One region of the Rhizobium sp. A37_96 genome, then DNA from elsewhere that is predicted to be linked to it. Evidence: predicted binding sites of a transcription regulator. Region 1 holds the regulator's gene; each other region holds the start of a gene.
The links. The regulator PhoB, encoded in region 1, activates phosphate uptake and scavenging genes when phosphate is short. The targets are predictions, from matches to a motif close to TGTCATNNANCTGTCAT.

Region 1 (2,961 bases):
TCCGTTTGATGAAACGGACCCGAAAAAATCAAAAATGCCGCCTTGCGGCGGCTTGCGCACTATTGATGTTTTGCACCGCGATGTCAACAAAACTGGCGGTTTAGCAGGTGCGAGAAAGCGCTGCCGGCCAAAAGAGATGGGTTCTGCAGCGCCTATTGCAGAAATGCCACGCCCGGACAGCAAGTTGGGGAAAACCTCGAAATCGATTCCACAAGATTCCCGCGACTCTTGTCACGGAGTCAGCCTCACACTAGGTTAAAAACCAATTGCTAGACTGCATGCGGCGGAACTAGTCACCACAATTTTAGAGCGTTTCGCGTCTCGTTCCCATGCGAGGCAATGGTGAGGGATTCTGCCATCGGAAACGCGGCAGCGGAGACAGGGCATGAATTGGACAGACGAACGCGTCGAGAAGCTGAAAAAGCTATGGTCCGAAGGTTTGAGCGCCAGCCAGATCGCGGCGCAGCTTGGTGGCGTAAGCCGTAATGCCGTCATCGGCAAGGTGCACCGCCTGAACCTCCCCGGCCGAGCGAAGGCTGGCGGCACGGCGACCGCTGCCCGCACGCCGAAACGCAACGCCACGGCACCTCGCCCTGCCAGCTTCGGCTCGCGCGTTGCGACGCGCACGGTGGTTGCCCGGCAGCAGGGCGCGACCATGCTGAAGGAAGAGATCGACGTCGATACGGTCAATGAAATCCAATATCGTCCGGCTTCCAACGTCGTCGTCCCGATCTCCCGTCGCCTCGGCCTGACGGAGCTGACGGAGCGCACCTGCAAGTGGCCGGTCGGCGATCCGCTGAAGGACGATTTCCACTTCTGCGGCAACGAGAGCCCGGATGCATCGCCCTATTGCGGCTATCATCAGCGCCTGGCCTACCAGCCCGTGCACGAACGGCGCCGGCCGGCTCAACCACGCGGCTGAGATCTATCATCGCCGAGACAAAAGAAACGGGCCCTTGAGGCCCGTTTTCTGTTTCCGCCGCTATGTCGATGCCTGAGCGGGCCTTGCCGCTCAGGCCTCCATGGAATAGCCCGCGCCGCGAACGGTGCGGATGACATCCTGCATATTGGAGAAGTTGAGCGCCTTGCGCAGGCGGCCGACATGGACGTCGACGGTGCGTTCGTCGACATAGATATCGTGCCCCCATACGCCGTCCAGCAGCTGCGAGCGCGAGAAGACGCGGCCCGGCGAGGACATCAGGAATTCCAGCAGGCGGAATTCCGTCGGCCCCAACCGCACTTCGCGGCTCTTGCGGTGGACGCGATGGGTTTCGCGGTCCAGCTCGATATCGCCGCAACGCAGCACCGTGGAGAGCACCTCCGGACGGGCGCGCCGCAGCATCGCCTTGACGCGGGCCATCAGCTCCGGCGTCGAAAACGGCTTGACGACATAATCGTCCGCGCCGGTGGAAAGGCCGCGCACGCGCTCGCTTTCCTCGCCGCGGGCGGTGAGCATGATGATCGGCAGGCGCTCCGTCTCCGGCCGCATGCGCAGCCGGCGGCAGAGCTCGATGCCGGACACGCCGGGGAGCATCCAGTCGAGGATCAGAAGATCGGGGATGCGCTCCTGGAGACGCAGCTCGGCCTCATCGCCTCTGAGGATGGTGTCGACCTCGAAGCCTTCGGCCTCGAGATTGTAGCGCAGCAGAACGCTCAGCGCTTCCTCGTCTTCTACAACAGCAACTCTCGGAACCATGCGCCTGTGGTCTCCTTTTTCGCTTCCAGATTATTCCGTCACCGCGCCGACGGTATTGGCGGTATCGTCCTTCGGGCGCTCGCCTTCGGGCTGGGCACCGGTCGCCATGTAGTAGATCGTCTCGGCGATGTTGGTGGCATGGTCGCCGATGCGCTCGATGTTCTTCGCGCAGAAGAGAAGATGCGTGCAGGTGGTGATGTTGCGCGGATCTTCCATCATGTAGGTCAGCATCTCGCGGAAGAGCGAGGTGTACATGGCGTCGATTTCCTCGTCCCGCTCGCGGATCGAGACGGCCTTGTCGGGCGAACGGGTCGCATAGACGTCTAGAACTTCCTTCAGCTGGCTCAGCGCCAGTTCGGAGAGATGCTCGATGCCGCGGGCGAGACGACGCGGAACGCCGGTGCCCTGCACGGCGATGACGCGCTTGGCGGTGTTCTTGCCAAGGTCGCCGACGCGCTCCAGATCGGAGGCGATGCGGATCGAACCCATGATCTCGCGCAGGTCGGCGGCCATCGGCTGACGGCGAGCGATGGTGACGATCGCCTTGTCGCCGATTTCGCGCTCCGCATGGTCGAGAACGACGTCGTCCGAGATGACCTTCTGGGCAAGAGCGGCGTCGCTGTTGACCAGTGCGCGGACGCTGTCGCTGACCATCTGCTCGGCCAGGCCGCCCATTTCGGCAATGCGGCGCGTCAGGAACTTCAGGTCTTCGTCATAGGCAGAGAGAATGTGAGTGGAGACCATTTTTCTATCCTCAAGGTGAACTGTGTGAAAGGAGCCGCGCGCGCAGCATCATCAACCAAAACGGCCCATGATGTAATCCTGCGTGCGGTAATCGTCGGGATTGGTGAACATCTTATCGGTATCGTTCTCCTCAACCAGATGGCCGAGATGGAACATTGCGGTGCGTTGCGAAACGCGGGCTGCCTGCTGCATGGAATGCGTCACGATGACGATCGTGAAATTTTCCCGCAGCTCATGAATGAGATCCTCGACCTTTGCGGTTGCGATCGGATCGAGCGCGGAACACGGCTCGTCCATCAGGATGACCTCCGGGCTGACGGCAACGGCGCGGGCGATGCACAGGCGCTGCTGCTGCCCGCCCGAAAGGCTCGTGCCGGCGTCGTAGAGCCTGTCCTTGACCTCGCCCCACAGACCCGCCTTCTGCAGGCTGGTCTCGACGATATGATCGAGATCGGCCTTGGAACGGTGCAGGCCATGGATGCGCGGGCCGTAGGCGACGTTTTCGTAGATCGACTTCGGAA
Region 2 (2,961 bases), on a different contig from region 1:
CCGTATAGTAGTCGGCGCCGTTGCGGCCGCCGCACTTGAAGGGCGCCGCAGCCGAGAGAACCGGCAGATCCTTGTACTGCGTCTCCTTCAGCATGTCCTTGATGTACCAGATCTGCGCCTGGCTGACGATCTGCACCGACGGATCGTCGGCGACGAGCGCGAAATAGGAGTAGAGCGGCGCGGAGGTCTTGCCGACGGGTGTGCGGACATAGGCGAGTGTCGCCTCATGCTCGACCTTGGCCGCTTCCACCACTTCCTTCTTGTCGGCGACATCGGCGATGACCTTCTTCTTGTCGTCGCGATGATAGATCGGCCTCGCCTCTGAGGTGAAGTCGACGATCTTCCAGCTGTTGCCGTCCTTTTCGAGCAACAGGTCGATCAGGCCGAGGTGCGAGCCCCAGAAGCCGGCCATGACGGCGGGCTTGCCATGCAGCGTGCCCTTGACCGGATCGGCGTCCTTGATGCCGTCCCAGGTCTTCGGGCCGGGGAAGACGAGATGCTGGTGGCCGGTGAAGACGGCATCAATGCCATCGACCGCGGCGACATAGAGCGAGGCGTTTTCCATCTTGTCGCTCGGGCCGCTGCCGTCGATGCCGGAATGCGAGAGAGCGATGATGATGTCGGCGCCTTCGGCCTTCATGACTGGAACCCAGGCCTTGGCGGCTTCGACGATATCGCGCGTCTGCGCCTTGCCTTCGAGGTTCTTGATGTCCCAGAGCATGATCTGCGGCGGCACGAAGCCGATGAAACCGATCTTGATCGGGCTTTCATTGCCGGCGCCGTCCTTGATCTTCTTTTCCTGGATCAGATAGGGCTTGAAGAACAGGTCGTCCTTCGTCGGGTCGGAGGCGAGCTGGCCCTTGGTCAGGTTGGCGCAGACGAACGGGAAGTTCGCGCCGGCCAAGACCTTGAACATGAAATCGAGGCCATAGTTGAACTCGTGGTTGCCGAGCGTTCCCACGGAATAGCCGAGCGTGTTCATTGCCTTGATGACCGGATGGACGTCGCCGTCCTTCATGCCGTGCTGATAGGCCATGTAATCGCCCATCGGATTGCCCTGCAGCACGTCGCCATTGTCTATCAGCAGCGAGTTGGTGGCTTCGGCGCGGATGTTGTCGATGATCGTCGCGGTGCGCGTCAGGCCCATCGTGTCGTTCGGCTTGTCGGCATAGTAGTCATAGGGGAAGACGTTGACGTGAATGTCGGTCGTTTCCATCAGCCGCAGATGCGCCTGGTTGCCGGCTGCGCGAGCGGCGAAAGGATGCAGCACGATGAGCGCCGCCGTGGCGCTCAGGCCTTGCAGCAGGGAACGGCGCGACATGCTGGGCAAATCCAGAATGGAAGACATGGAACACTCCTTCAACGATGGGGCTGTCGTTCATCAATCTCTTGCGGGCGGGAGATTAGGACGATTTTTGAAGGTGTGCACCAGTTATGTGACAAGCTTATTGTGGATCGAGCCGACATGCGCCGGCATTCGATCAACGTTTGAGAACCGGCTTTATGTCCTTGTGGAAAAAGCGGAAATAGGACGCGACCTTTGCCGAGGCGTTGGAGGATCGATCGAACTCGATGCCGATGCGGCCGTTATGGGCCCAGCGCACGAACCCGTCCAGCAAGCCGATATCGTCGCATTCGATGCGAACCTTGCTTCCCGCCGCGGCATAGAGCGGCGCCTGAAGATCGAGAGCAATACCGTTCGTGGAGATATCGACCACGCGACCCGTGACGAGCTTGGTGAAATATCGGACCTGTCCCATCAGCCGGGTGTGATGGCGGGAGGAGCCTCGCGACTTGATTTTCAGATTGCCTTGGAACACAGATTTCGAAAAGTGTTGCATGGTGATATCCCAGCTTGCGCATCTCTTTCCGTTTTTGGATAGCAGATGTGCATTGAGAGATGCTTAGCATGATCGCTAAAATTGTAGTCTGGCGTCTCGAATCGACACCATGATCGGTATACGCAATCGGAGGATCGCCGGTTTTTACGGGTGTCGTGCGTCCCGGCGAGCGACGTGTGGCTTGGCTCTGTGACTATTGAAGGGTGCAGAATTTGCGTATCGTTTCCTTGAATGCATGGGGCGGCCGGCTGCATGAGCCTTTGATCCCCTATCTCGCCGATGTCGATGCGGATGTTCTGTGCCTGCAGGAGGTGGTTCGCACGCATGATGCCGATGCCGGATGGCTGGTCTACCGCGATCATGGTGTCGAGCTTCCGCAGCGCGCCAGTCTTTTCGAGGAACTGAAGGCTGCTTTGCCGGCTTACGATGCCTTCTTTCTTCCCGTCGCACGGGGCGACCTCTTCGACGGCGACCGGCGGTTCGACTCGGAATTCGGACTGGCGACCTTCGTGCGCAGAACCTGTCCGGTCATCGGCCAGGCTGCCGGTTTCGTTCATGGTGAATTCTCCGCCGATGGCTACGGGCCGCATCCGCGCTCGCGCAACGCCCATTGCATCCGCCTGTTCGATTATCGGCACGGTTATCCCGTCACCATCGCCCACATGCATGGCCTGCGTGACCTGGAAGGCAAGGGCGACACGCCTGCGCGCCGCCATCAGGCGAATGCGCTTGTAGAACTTATCCGCCAGGTGAAGCAGGACGGCGACCGGCTGGTCGTCTGCGGCGATTTCAACGTGCTGCCCGGCAGCGAGACGTTCGAAATCCTCGCCAGCCTGGAGCTTATCGATCTTGTCACTTTAGGGGGGCATGACGACACGCGCACGTCTCACTACCGAAAGCAGCCCCGTTTCGCCGACTACATGCTGGTGACGCCGAATGTCGAAGTCGTCCGCTTCGATCCCGTCGCCGCGCCCGAAGTGTCGGATCATCGCCCGTTGCTTTTGGACCTGCGCTGAAAATCCTCACAAGCCGACATTCGGCCGGTCGATGATTTCGCGAAGCGCAAAGCTGGAGTTGATCTTCACGACATGGGGCAGGGCCGAGAGCCAATCGCGATGGA
Region 3 (2,961 bases), on a different contig from region 1:
GGCTGCCGCGATAAAGCCCCTGCAGCGGATTCTTGCGCACCGAATGCAGCATCACGGCAAAGATCAACGGAATGACGATCTCGGCCGGGATGAGCACGATGCAGTAGAGCAGCGTGTTCCACGCGGCCATGCGAAAATCGGGGTTGTCGAAAATGGAGGCGTAGTTGTCGACGCCGACGAAGCGAATGTCTGCCGACAGCAGGTTCCAGTCGACCACCGACAGCAACATCGAAGCAATCAGCGGGCCGTAGAGGAATATCGCCACGGAAAGAACGGCCGGCCCCACGAACAGGTATGGGGCCAGCGGTCTGAAACGGAATGGCATGATGCTGCGCCTATGCCTGGATCAGTCCTGCCAGCTCGTCGTGAGCGCCCTTGATGCCATCGGCAACGGTCGTTTCCTTGAGCAGCATGCGCGAAACCCACTTGCGCCACACGGCCTGGCCTTCGAGGCCGCGCTTGCCGGGCCAGATCGTCTCGGCGGTCAGGCCATCCGTCAGCTGTGCGGCCGCGGGCTTCATGTATTCGTTGATCAGCGGAATGTCGTGCACCGACGTATTGAGGTAGCCGGTCTGCGACCAGAGCGCCTGACCTTCCTTCGAGGCGCAGAATTCGAGGAAGGCAAGCGAGGCTTCCGCCTGTTCCTTGTTGTGCGTGTAGACGGCGAGGAAGTTGCCGCCGCTGTTCATCTTGCGCGCGTGACCGCCGAGCCCGGGGAACTTGGTCGTAACGGCTTTGGCCGCGCCGAAGGGGAAGGTGACGGCGGCCGTCGAGCTGGTCGTGCAGATGGCGAGAGCGCCGGACTGGAATGCGGCGGTCTGTTCCTTGTCGCTGACGGGCAGCCACAGGCCCTCGTGCGCGGGGGCGCAATATTCGCTCATGCCGGCGATCGCTTCCGGGCTGTTCAGAGCCAGCTTGCCGTCCGGATCGATGATGAAGCCGCCTGCATTCTGGATGAAGGACTGGCTCGTCCATTCGTTGTTGGAGAGCGACAGCGGCGAGCGGTAGGTCGGGTGCTTGCCCTTGAGCGCGGCATCGAGCTTGCGCGCGTTCTCGTAAAGCCATGTCGTATCCGGCGTTTCCGGCAGGTTCGGGTCGAGGCCGGCCGCCTTCCAGATCTCGCTGTTGATGTAGGTGATCGGCGTGGACATGGCCCAGGGGAGGCCGATGACCGCGCCGTCGATGGTGACCAGCGGCAGCACGGACGAGCGGAAATTGGCGAGAATTGCCTCCGCCTTTGCGGCATCGATCTCGCGCAGATCGCGGGCGGCAAGCGTGCGCTTGGCGAAATAACCGAACTTCCAGCCGGTGACCATCATGGCCGGCGGACGGCCTGCGGCAATGCTGGCGACAGCCTTGGCGGTCACGGCTTCATAATCGCCGTCGAAACGGTTTGTCACCGTTACGCCGAGCTGCTTTGCGTTGAAGGCATCGACAACCTTCTGGAACGGTTTGTCAGCGCCCCAGGTGCTCGAGATCTCGATAGCCGCGTCGGCGGACCGGGCCTTACCGGCCATGGCGATCGATGTGCCGATGACTGCGGTCGTGCCCGCGATAAATTGACGACGATTAAGCCCTACCATCTTTATCCCCAATATCCGAATGAATAATAAAACATCCGAATATTTATCTAGCGATGGCAAATGACACCCATATGAACAGGGCCGTGGCTAAATGCGAGGAGTTTAATGATGAAATTGACTTTAGCGGCCGTTTGTTGGATCTCGATGGCAGGGTGGAGATTGAAAAGCGATGCTGTAGCCGATATATGACATTCGAATGACATGATGATTTCGGAAGGCAGGCATGGAGAAAAAGTCGCTGCACGGGCAATGGCAACAGGTCGAGAGTGATATTGCCGAGGATATTCTGACCGGCCGCCTGTCGCCCAAGGCGCAGCTTCCGACTGAAACCGACCTGATGGAACGTTTCGGCGTCGGGCGTCACACCATCCGGCGTGCCATCTCCCGTCTCGAAAGTCGCGGCCTCGTGCTGGTCGAGCAAGGGCGCGGAACCTTTGTCCGGGACAGCCGCCTCGATTACCGCTTGTCGGAGCGCACGCGCTTTTCGCAGAACCTTCTCGATCAGGGCAGGGAGCCGCTCGGGCAGGCGATCCAGGAAGAGGTGGTTCCGGCCTCCGAGGCGATCGCGGAGGCGCTGCGGCTTCCCTATGGCGAGCCTGTCTACCACATCGTCAGGCGGGGTTTCGCCGACGAGGAACCGATCAACTATTCACACGCCTATTATCCTGTTCGCCGCTTTCCGGGGTTCGACGAGGCGCGGCGCAGCGGTCGAAGCGTGACCGTCATTCTGGCCGAATACGGCATACCCGACTATATCCGCCTGCGCACCGACATCATCGTCCGTCTGCCGACGAGCGAGGAGGCGAAGCAGCTCAGCCAGTCCATGTCCCAGCCGGTGGTGGCGCTGAGGAAGGTGGACGTCGATCTCAAGGGCACGCCGATCTCCTATTCCGAGTCGGTCTGGCCGGGCGAGCGCGTCCAGTTCTCGATCGACAATACCAGCCAGCTTCTGGACGTGCTTGCGCGCGGCGAAGCGGGCTGACGGATCGGCCCGGTGCGATGCGCTCCCGGAGATGCAATGACGCACCGGCTGCCATGTGCTAAAATGAAAAGCTGTCAAGCACGTGGCGGGTGATGGCGATGTTGGAGACGGACAGGGTATTCGCGGGCTCGATTCCGGAAAACTACGACCGCTACATGGTGCCGTTGATTTTCGAGCCGTTTGCCGCCGATCTTGTGCGGCGGGCGGCATTACTGGCGCCAGGGGCCGTCCTGGAAATTGCCGCGGGCACCGGGGCCGTCACCCGAGTGTTGGCGCCCAGGCTAGCCGCCAATGCAAGCTATGTCGTCACCGACCTCAACCAACCTATGCTCGATTATGCCGCCGCTCGGCAGGCCCCGGATAACCGCATAACGTGGCGGCAGGCGGATGCCCTGG
Region 4 (2,961 bases), 120 kb from region 1:
CTGACCTTCGCGTGCTACCTTCGATCTGCGTCGCCAACGACGCTCTTCACAGCCTGCTCGGTCAACGCCGGCCGTTCCTGACCGCCAAGCGCCTGCTCTCCAACCAGACATTCCGGGACATCCATCGCACGGACACCATCGACGTCGACCAGCGGCTCAAGATCACCAGCCTCACCTTTCTCTTCACCGATCTGCGCGGTTCGACGGAGCTCTATGAAAGGGTCGGCGATCTCGCGGCCTTCGATCTGGTCAAGACCCATTTCGGCATCCTGCACGAGATCGTGGCGGCAGAAGCAGGCGCGGTCATCAAGACCATCGGCGATGCCGTCATGGCCACCTTTCCGACACCGGACCGGGCACTGATCGCGGCGATGAGGATGCGTGAGGCCATGCTCAGCCTCAACAAGGAGCGCGGCAGCGACGATCTTCTGCTGAAAATCGGCATTCACGAAGGGCCATGCATCGCCGTGAGCCTGAATGAAAGGCAGGACTATTTCGGGCAAACGGTCAACATCGCGTCCCGCGTCCAGCATCTCGCCACCTCACGCGAAATATTCGCGACCAGCTCGGTGCTCGACAACCCTCGCGCGGTCGAATTGATGACAAGGCGCGGCCTCACGCCGCAATCCCATCACGTCGCGCTTCGAGGCATCACCGATGCGATCGATATTTTTGCGATCCCCTGATACCCGTCAGCTGGCGAAACGACCGGCATCCGCGCCGTAATAGTTCACATAACGGTTGGAGATGCTGGCGATCGGCAAAACGATCAGCACATCGGTCGTGTTGAAGGCATGATCGACGACCGCGGTCGAGCCGACCATGGCACCGAGGCGCAGATAGCCCTTGATCAGCGGCGGCAGCGCCATCAGCGCTTTCTTCGGATTGACGGCCTCGACCGGCATCAGGTCCATGTTGCGGGCAAGCGACGGCAACGCGCTCACGGCCCATTCGTCCTTGGCAACGACATTGTGGTAGAGGAAGGACAGGGCCAGCGCGTGCTGCTCCGGCAAGATGCCCGGGAAGGATGCGCAACCGAACATTGCGCCCATGCCATGCTTCAGTGCATAGGCCCAATTGCCTTGCCACAGCAGTTCCACGGTGCGCTTGTTGCGGTAGTCGGGCAGGACGCAGGAACGCCCGAGCTCCATGAAACGCTTGTCGGGATGGCGGGCGAGCAGAGCGTCGACGTCGAACTCCGACGAGGAGTAGAAGCCGCCATTAGCCATCGCGACTTCCTGACGCAGCAGACGGTAAGTGCCGACGATCTGGTCTTCCGGATCACCCTCGAGCGAACGGTCCAGCACCAGAAGGTGGTCGCAAATAGCGTCCCAGCTGTCGACATCGCGCTGGCGGCGCATGGCGTCAGCCGGCAATTGCGCGTTCATCTCCTCGACGAAAACACGGTAGCGTACGGCCTGAGCCGCATCGATCTCGCGCGCTGTGCGGGCAAGGCGCGTTTCTAGATTTCCGATGCGTCCAAGCACATCGCTGGCAACCGGCTCAACCGTTGCCTTTGAAGACTGAACCATTTCGCCCTGAGCTTCGCGATTCAAGATTTCGATGGACATGGCGATTCTCCCCCTGCGGGCCGATATAGCGCCATAAACCAAATTCATGCGACAGGAAAGTGACACGCAGCCTGGCTAAAAGCAAGAAGCGTGCCCATTGCAAAATTTGCAATGGGCGCACCGTCCCCAATTTAGCGACGGCAATTGCCGCAGGTTGAATTCGAACGCCGGCCGCCATCGGGCATTGATGAGCCGGCTTCCGTTAACTTCGCCGGAAGATGGAAAAGCCCTAGGCGCGTTCGAAAACCGATCTGGACAGGCTCTGCAGCGTCGCCGCCAGCCTTTCAGGGTCGACCGGCTTGACGATGACGGCATCGGCGCCGGCCAGCAGCGCCTGACGGCGGATCGCGTCGCGGCTATCCGCCGTGAGCACGACGATCGGAAGCGTCGGCAAGCCGTGCCGGCGCTCGTGGGCCCGCAATTCCGCGAGCACGGCCGCACCCGTGCCGCCGGGCATGTTGAAATCGGTCACCAGCACTTCGGGCCGCGCTTCGGCATTTTCCGCCCGGGCGCGCAGGGCGTCGAAGTCCTCGACGAGGCGAACGCGGTGGCCTGCCTTGGAGAGCATGGCCCGAACCAGCATCGCGTTGACCGGATCATCCTCGCCAAGCAGGATGTCCAGCGCGCGGTCTTCGGCCTCCGGCGTCGTTATGCCGATCTCGGAGACCGCCTCGATCAAGGCGTCGCGTTTTTCCATGCCGCGCATGCGGCCGCTCAGCACATCGATCAACGACTGCTCGCGCAGCGGCCGGATGAGCCAGGCGTCGAAGAGATCGAGCGGATGAGTGTTGCGTTCCTCGGGATTGACCAGGAAGATCTTGCGCAGCATCGGCACGGCAAGCGCGCTTCCCTCGCGGAAGTACCAGGGCGCCATGCGATGATCGACGATGAGATCCGTCCAGATCCCCTCCTCGCCCATCGGGAAGGACCGCAGCAGGTCGTCCATGTCGCGGGCGCCGATCAGCTTGCAATGACCGCCGAGGGTCTGGATGGTTCGCATGATGGCGGTGCTCGCCGCGCCTTCGGGAGCCAGCAGCAGGACGCGCGATCCCTTGAGCACTGTATCGCGCCGGTCGTATCCATCCTCGGCGACGAGGCCAACCGGAAAGGAAATGATGAACTCGCTGCCTCCGCCGCGCTCGCTGGCGACGCTGAGCCTGCCCCCAAATTCGCGCAGGATGCGGGCGGAAATGGCAAGGCCAAGTCCGGTGCCGGCGCTTCTTTCGACGACGGTGCCAGCCTGTTCGAACTCACCGAAAACACGAGCCTGTTCTTCTTCCGTCATGCCGGGGCCGCTATCCTGCACGGATATCGTCAAATCCCGCGCCCGGAGCTCGACGCGGACGAGAACGCCGCCGGTCTGGGTGAATTTCACGGCGTTGCCGATGAC

Region 2: a site for PhoB is predicted at 1,426-1,442, ahead of ACQZ6J_RS27655 (bifunctional 2',3'-cyclic-nucleotide 2'-phosphodiesterase/3'-nucleotidase). Genes of this name have one in related genera too.
Region 3: a site for PhoB is predicted at 1,769-1,785, ahead of phnF (phosphonate metabolism transcriptional regulator PhnF). Genes of this name have one in related genera too.
Region 4: a site for PhoB is predicted at 1,620-1,636, ahead of olsB (l-ornithine N(alpha)-acyltransferase). Genes of this name have one in related genera too.

Annotation. Positions count from the first base shown of each region.
Region 1 is NZ_JBNWDS010000002.1:422,994-425,954, reverse strand. It holds gene ACQZ6J_RS08540 (GcrA family cell cycle regulator) at 386-922, shown strand; gene phoB (phosphate regulon transcriptional regulator PhoB) at 1,013-1,696, opposite strand; gene phoU (phosphate signaling complex protein PhoU) at 1,727-2,440, opposite strand; gene pstB (phosphate ABC transporter ATP-binding protein PstB) at 2,492-2,961, opposite strand, start outside.
Region 2 is NZ_JBNWDS010000015.1:57,926-60,886, forward strand. It holds gene ACQZ6J_RS27655 (bifunctional 2',3'-cyclic-nucleotide 2'-phosphodiesterase/3'-nucleotidase) at 1-1,348, opposite strand, end outside; gene ACQZ6J_RS27660 (PilZ domain-containing protein) at 1,482-1,841, opposite strand; gene ACQZ6J_RS27665 (endonuclease/exonuclease/phosphatase family protein) at 2,054-2,857, shown strand; gene ACQZ6J_RS27670 (Lrp/AsnC family transcriptional regulator) at 2,864-2,961, opposite strand, start outside.
Region 3 is NZ_JBNWDS010000005.1:268,870-271,830, forward strand. It holds gene ACQZ6J_RS16825 (carbohydrate ABC transporter permease) at 1-325, opposite strand, end outside; gene ACQZ6J_RS16830 (extracellular solute-binding protein) at 336-1,583, opposite strand; gene phnF (phosphonate metabolism transcriptional regulator PhnF) at 1,807-2,565, shown strand; gene ACQZ6J_RS16840 (class I SAM-dependent methyltransferase) at 2,664-2,961, shown strand, end outside.
Region 4 is NZ_JBNWDS010000002.1:303,892-306,852, reverse strand. It holds gene ACQZ6J_RS07950 (DUF5939 domain-containing protein) at 1-686, shown strand, start outside; gene olsB (l-ornithine N(alpha)-acyltransferase) at 693-1,571, opposite strand; gene ACQZ6J_RS07940 (ATP-binding response regulator) at 1,801-2,961, opposite strand, start outside.